Regions from separate parts of the Effusibacillus lacus genome, predicted to be linked through region 1. Evidence: a T-box and tRNA genes for the amino acid it is inferred to sense, from the RefSeq annotation. Region 1 holds a T-box; the other holds one or more tRNA genes.
What was found. A T-box is a leader RNA that pairs with one kind of tRNA and senses whether it is charged. The one in region 1 lies ahead of serS (serine--tRNA ligase), so its partner is inferred to be a tRNA-Ser.
Positions count from the first base shown of each region.

Region 1 (3,395 bases):
AAAGAGTTTACTGTTCCTTTTGTCTGCGGTGCTCGTGATCTGGGAGAAGCGCTTCGTCGTATTGCGGAGGGCGCATCGATGATTCGGACCAAAGGGGAGCCTGGCACCGGCAACATTGTGGAAGCGGTGAAACATCAGCGCACCATGCAGGCACAGATCCGCAAGGTTCAGAACATGTCGGAGGACGAACTGGTTTTTGAAGCGAAGAATCTGGGAGCGCCTTATGAATTGCTTCTGGAAGTGAAGAAGCTCGGCAAGCTTCCTGTTGTAAACTTTGCAGCCGGCGGCGTGGCTACTCCTGCAGATGCGGCATTGATGATGCATCTCGGCTCTGATGGCGTATTTGTGGGATCCGGGATCTTCAAATCGGAAAATCCGGCCAAGTTTGCCAAAGCAATCGTACAAGCGACCACTCACTATCAGGATTACAAACTCATTGGCGAACTTTCCAAGAATCTCGGGGGTGCCATGAAGGGGATTGAATTGTCGACCCTTGGGGCAAACGAGCGCATGGCGGAACGCGGCTGGTAGGAGGCCGACCTGTAAATGAAAATTGGCGTATTGGCGCTCCAGGGCGCGGTTACGGAACATATTAAAAGCTTGCGGCAAGCGGGTGCCGAAGAAGTTGTGGCGGTAAAGCGCAAGGAGGATCTGGCAGATCTAGACGGTTTGGTTCTTCCCGGCGGCGAAAGCACGACCATTGGAAAACTGATGAACCAGTATGAGTTGATGGAACCGATTCGGGAGATGGCCAAATCCGGAACTCCCATGTTTGGCACTTGTGCCGGCCTGATCCTGTTGGCGAACCGGATTCACGGTCAGGACTGGGCCCATCTGGGGGTCATGGATGCCCTAGTGGATCGCAATTCCTTTGGCCGCCAGCGCGAAAGCTTTGAAACGGATCTCACAATAAAAGGTCTGGAAGGAGAACCTTATCGCGCAGTATTCATTCGGGCCCCCCACATCATGGAAGTGGGTCCGGGTGTCGAGATTCTGTCAACTTATCAGAATCGGATTGTGGCCGCCAGACAGGACAATCTGCTCGGTACGTCGTTTCATCCGGAATTGACGGATGATGTCCGTTTGCACCAATATTTTGTTGATATGGTTCGAGAGAGTGTAAAATTGAATTCGTAATTCAAAATGTGGTATACTGGCAAAACCGTTTGGGTGTTTGTTCTATGATGAAATGCGATGAGGAGAACAAGTACCAGAATCCTTCAGTTCAGAGAGCCGGTGGCCGCTGCGAACCGGTCTGGAGTTTCTGCGAATCCCTCTCCAAGCGGGCCGTCAAACGAGATCATGGGTTCGGATTAAGCGGCTCCGGGTCATCCCGTTACAGATGAAAGAGGACCGTTGCGTGTGGCAATTGACATGCTTGTTCACCAGCGGTCGAAGTTGGGTGGCACCACGGGAGATAAGGCTCTCGTCCCAGACATTGTCTGGCGGCGGGGGCTTTTTATTTGCAAAACACCATGTTTTAAGGGAGTGAAAGATCATGTTGGATGCTCGAATTTTGCGAAATGAACCGGATAGGGTAAGAGAAGCATTGAACAATCGGGGAGAGTCTCCGGCGGTGGTGGATGATTTCCTCCAGTTGGATGCTCGTTGGCGGGAACTTCTGGCAGAGACAGAATCTTTGAAAGCCAGGCGAAACAGTGTGTCGCAAGAGGTTGCAAAGCTGAAAAAAGCAGGGCAGAATGTGGAACAGCTGATTGTGGAGATGCGTGAGGTAGGTGACCGTATCAAGGAGTTGGATGATGAACTTCGCATTGTGGACGAAAAAGTATCCTACCTGCTGTTAACCATCCCTAATATTCCCCATGAGAGTGTTCCGGTCGGAGCCACGGAAGATGACAACGTGGAAGTGAAAAAGTGGGGGGAACTCAGGCAGTTTGATTTTGAGCCAAAGCCTCACTGGGAGATTGCCACCGAACTCGGGATTCTCGATTTTGAGTCCGCCAGCAAGGTAACCGGTGCCCGGTTTGTGTTTTACAAGGGGTTGGGTGCGCGCCTGGAACGTGCATTGATGAACTTTATGCTTGATATCCACGTGGGTGAACACGGGTACACCGAAATTCTGCCGCCCTTTATTATCAACCGCAGCAGCATGATTGGCACCGGGCAGCTTCCCAAATTTGAAGAGGATGCTTTCAAGCTGGTGGACACCGATTATTTCCTGGTTCCAACGGCGGAAGTGCCGGTGACCAACATCCACCGGGATGAGATTTTACAGTCGGAGGATCTTCCTCGTTATTATGTGGCGTTTTCTCCTTGCTTCCGTTCGGAAGCCGGTTCGGCAGGGCGGGATACCCGCGGTTTGATTCGGATGCACCAGTTCAATAAAGTGGAATTGGTGAAATTCACGAAACCGGAAGATTCCTATGAGGAATGGAGCAAGTTGGTCAAGGATGCAGAGACAGTTCTGCAGCGCTTGGGCCTGCCTTACCGTGCGCTCGATATGTGTACAGCTGATCTCGGGTTTACGGCTGCAAAGAAATATGACCTGGAAGTATGGCTTCCTGCTGCCAATCAGTACCGGGAAATTTCGAGCTGTTCAAACTTTGAGGACTTCCAGGCCCGTCGGGCAAACATCCGATTCCGCAGGGAAGCGCATGCCAAACCTGAATTTGTTCATACCATTAACGGTTCCGGTCTGGCGATAGGGAGAACAATAGCGGCCATCCTCGAGAATTACCAGCAAGCAGACGGCAGCGTCCTGATTCCGGAAGCGCTTGTTCCCTATATGGGCGGCGTAAAGGAAATTACTCTTGGGTAACAAATCAAACGGGGCTGGCAAACAGCCCCGTTTGAAGCCCATTCTGATGACATCAGTCGAATAATGGACAGAATTCGTTTATAATAATTCTAAGCATTAAGGAAAGGGCGAAGAAGATGCTATTTTTTATGGGCCTGCTTACTTTTGTCGTATGTCTGATCATTCAATATTTCTCACTGCACAGGGTTGCTTTTGGACGATCCATGTTCATCACCTGCGCAATGTTTTTTGTCGGTTTCATGATCAGCCTTTCTCCGTATGATATTTCCCAGCTTCTATCGAAGCTGTTCTATGTACTGGGGTGGGGGTTCCTGTTGTTGGTGACCTGGTATGCAGTCGTGCGCAGGCAAAAGATGAAAAAGTTGACAAACACGAAACCTTGATTTTCAGCACTTTACACGGTACAATGGGAAAGTGTCGTTTTGGAGTGATGGCCGAGTAGGTCGAAGGCGCTCGCCTGCTAAGCGAGTATACGGGGTAAACCCGTATCGAGGGTTCGAATCCCTCTCACTCCGCCAGATTTAACATCCTTGTTGAGGGATGAGATCCCTTGAGTGGATGAGAGGGTTCGCCGGAGCTGTGCATCGCAGTATCAACTACGCAGCCGGGTGGTTTT
Region 1 covers NZ_BDUF01000007.1:78,510-81,904, reverse strand. Annotated here, with positions in the region: gene pdxS (pyridoxal 5'-phosphate synthase lyase subunit PdxS) at 1-531, shown strand, start outside; gene pdxT (pyridoxal 5'-phosphate synthase glutaminase subunit PdxT) at 547-1,137, shown strand; T-box leader at 1,186-1,437, shown strand; gene serS (serine--tRNA ligase) at 1,499-2,779, shown strand; gene EFBL_RS01690 (hypothetical protein) at 2,896-3,162, shown strand; tRNA gene EFBL_RS01685 (tRNA-Ser) at 3,204-3,297, shown strand.

Region 2 (3,395 bases), on a different contig from region 1:
TTCCGGCAAAGGTCCACAAGCATCAGGTGTTCCGCTTTCTCTTTCTCATCGCCAAGGAGGTTCTCAATTAACCGGCGGTTTTCATCCTCTGTTGACCCTTTGCCTTTCGTTGTGCCCGCAATCGGCCTCATTTGGGCAATCCCGTTTTCCATACGAATCTGCATTTCCGGACTGGCACCGAAGATCCTGTACTCTCCGTAATCAACATAGAACATGTATGGGGACGGATTCACTTCTTTTAACCGTTGGTAAACCAACAAGGGATCAATCTCTCCAATCACCCTGTCACGCTTGGAAAGCACCACCTGAAAAATATCGCCTTCCCGGATGTATTCCTTGGCCCTGTTCACCCGTTCAAGATATTGTTCTTTCTTGACATCTTCCTGGATAACCAAACCTGCCGGGTCAAACCCTTTAAACGCAGGAGGTTCGTCACTTGCAAGAAGCGCTTCCAGTTCCGAAAAATCGGGTGTTTCCACCCCCGGTATCTCATTAATGACAATACGGATCCGGTCGGGTTCGAAATGGAAAATTACCTGGTGGATTTGGAGCAATACATCGTCCAATCCACGGTCATCCACAGTGGTGTTGGGAATGTCTTCAAAATAACGAATCGCATCATAGGCAAAATACCCGATAAAACCAAAAGAATATGGCTTCAGATCCGGTTGCTGCAGTTCAAAACTCTTTTGAATTGCATCCAGAAGCGGCGGCAAAGGTCCTTCAAAAGCAGGCAGCAGGTATCCTTTGGCACGAAGATTGTCCGCCAGGACAGGCACAATGGATTCGTGACCCTCCAGCTGAAGGTAGTGCCCCTTCAAACGGCATGCCACCAACGGAAACAGTCCAATAACCGAGGAACAATAGCGGCTTTTCAAGTCCGTCACCGAATCCAGCAGGAATGCGCATGTTGCCCCATATTTGGCATGAAGCTTACGGAATACCTGAAACGCTTCTATCGTTCGGGGATAGTATTTTTCTTGAGTTTGCACTTTCAGCAGGCGGTTTATCGTCTTCATACAAAAATCCTCTCACGTTGGTTCAGGAAGTTGCGAATTATGGTCTTGCCGCCTTCGGTCAGGATGCTTTCCGGGTGAAACTGCACACCTGTTATGGCAAATTCCTTATGGCGAACCGCCATGACCTCTCCGTCTTCAGACTGCGCCAGGACCTCAAGGCAATCGGGCACACTTTCCGGTTCAATCACCAGGGAATGATAGCGTGTAGCGCGAAACGGGTTCGGGAGGGTTTCAAACACCCCTGAACCCGTATGTGAAATCAGTGAGGTCTTGCCGTGCATCATCTTTCTCGCTTTCACAATCTTGCCTCCAAAAACCTGCCCGATCGACTGATGCCCCAGACATACGCCCAGAATCGGAATCTTTCCTGCAAAAAACCGGATAGCCTCCATCGAAATCCCTGCATCATCCGGTGTACATGGCCCCGGCGATACAAGAAGATGGGTCAAAGGCAACCCCGCCAGTTCAGATACCGTTACCTTGTCGTTGCGAAAGATCTTCACATCGCAACCAAACTCTCTCAGATACTGGACAAGGTTGTAGGTGAATGAATCATAATTGTCAATAACTCCTATCATCTGTCTCCTCTCCTCTCGCTCCACTCAACTCTCTGGAAAAACAGCAAAGACCAGCCTCAAAAGAAGCTGGTCCTGAATAACAAGATCCCGCATTCCTCGGCTCTGCTGCACTCGCTCTTCTCTCTTCCTCTACTCTGCTCTCATTCTTGACTTCCAATGGTTTCAACCATCTTATCAACCATGGCCGTCTTTGTCAATATACTTTGACGACTCCTGTTCCCATCCATCTCCATACACAAAAAATGCCCTGCAAATCGCAGAGCGCATTATTTGGCGGAGGGAGAGGGATACGGGAACACCACCCGGCTGCGCAGTAGATTCTATCGAAGATTAGCTCCGACGAACCCCGGGGTTCTCACCCTCTCCCAGTACATAGAAGTATTGTTTTTTATATTGTTTTTTTTGGCGGAGGGAGAGGGATACGGGAAAACCACCCGGCTGCGTAGTAAATTCTATCGAAGATTAGCTCCGACGAACCCCGGGGTTCTCACCCTCTCCCTTGCACATAGAAGTATTGTTTTTTTGGCGGAGGGAGAGGGATTCGAACCCCCGTGGGCTTGCACCCTAACGGTTTTCAAGACCGCCCCGTTATGACCACTTCGGTATCCCTCCGCGCTGTTGGAGCGGGTGATGGGAATCGAACCCACGCTGCCGGCTTGGGAAGCCGGAGTTCTACCATTGAACTACACCCGCAAATATAAAAAAACCCATCAAAACTGATGAATTTCTTTGGTGATTGGTTCCTCGAATCCCTGACGAGATCCATAGTGGCGGAGCTGACGGGATTCGAACCCGCGGTCTCCCGCGTGACAGGCGGGCATGTTAGGCCACTACACCACAGCTCCATGGTTGGTTGCGGGGACAGGACTCGAACCTGCGGCCTTCGGGTTATGAGCCCGACGAGCTACCAACTGCTCCACCCCGCGACGACAGGATGTCGTCGGGCCGACCTTGTGACACGAATGTCACCGCTCTTAGCCGGCCCTCCTTCATCCTCTTTGGTGGAAGCTGACGGGATCGAACCGCCGACCCTCTGCTTGTAAGGCAGATGCTCTCCCAGCTGAGCTAAGCTTCCAAAGATGGTGACGCGTACGGGATACGGGAAAACCACCCGGCTGCGCAGCAGAGCTTCCGAAGCAACGCTCCGACGAACCCTGGTTACTCGAATCCCGTAGCGGATTCAAAGATGGTGACGCGTACGGGATTCGAACCCGTGAATGCCGCCTTGAAAGGGCGGTGAGTTAAGCCACTTCTCCAACGCGCCGAAGGTTTTATTAACGTATTTTCGGGTCCCCATCAAAGTCGGTGTAAGCCGCATCGCTTTCACGTCACTTTGATGGGCCCTTTCCTTCCTGGAGCTTCCAACCAGAATCGAACTGGTGACCTCATCCTTACCATGGATGCGCTCTGCCGACTGAGCTATGGAAGCATGGATGGCTCCTCGAGTAGGGTTCGAACCTACGACCCTCCGGTTAACAGCCGGATGCTCTACCGCTGAGCTATCGAGGAATACCTGTCTGGTGGAGATAAGCGGATTCGAACCGCTGACCCCCTGCTTGCAAGGCAGGTGCTCTACCAACTGAGCTATATCCCCGAAACACCCCCATAAAGTTGCACTTAGCGACTCGTCGCTTAGTGACAACCTATCCCCAGGGGCAAAGTGAAGCAATGCGTTGCAGCTTACACCGAGTACAATTGCGGGAACCCCGAAAAAACTGCATATGGCGTGCCCTGAGAGATACGGGAAGATCACCCGGCTGCGAAGCAAATGCTATCGATGTATCGCTCCGACGAACTC
Region 2 covers NZ_BDUF01000075.1:12,630-16,024, forward strand. Annotated here, with positions in the region: gene EFBL_RS13725 (anthranilate synthase component I family protein) at 1-1,019, opposite strand, end outside; gene EFBL_RS13730 (anthranilate synthase component II) at 1,016-1,597, opposite strand; tRNA gene EFBL_RS13735 (tRNA-Ser) at 2,121-2,209, opposite strand; tRNA gene EFBL_RS13740 (tRNA-Gly) at 2,217-2,290, opposite strand; tRNA gene EFBL_RS13745 (tRNA-Asp) at 2,366-2,442, opposite strand; tRNA gene EFBL_RS13750 (tRNA-Met) at 2,448-2,523, opposite strand; tRNA gene EFBL_RS13755 (tRNA-Val) at 2,597-2,672, opposite strand; tRNA gene EFBL_RS13760 (tRNA-Glu) at 2,785-2,861, opposite strand; tRNA gene EFBL_RS13765 (tRNA-Thr) at 2,951-3,026, opposite strand; tRNA gene EFBL_RS13770 (tRNA-Asn) at 3,032-3,106, opposite strand; tRNA gene EFBL_RS13775 (tRNA-Ala) at 3,116-3,191, opposite strand.
Region 2: it encodes a tRNA-Ser, which carries the amino acid that the T-box ahead of serS (serine--tRNA ligase) is inferred to sense. The anticodon was not compared.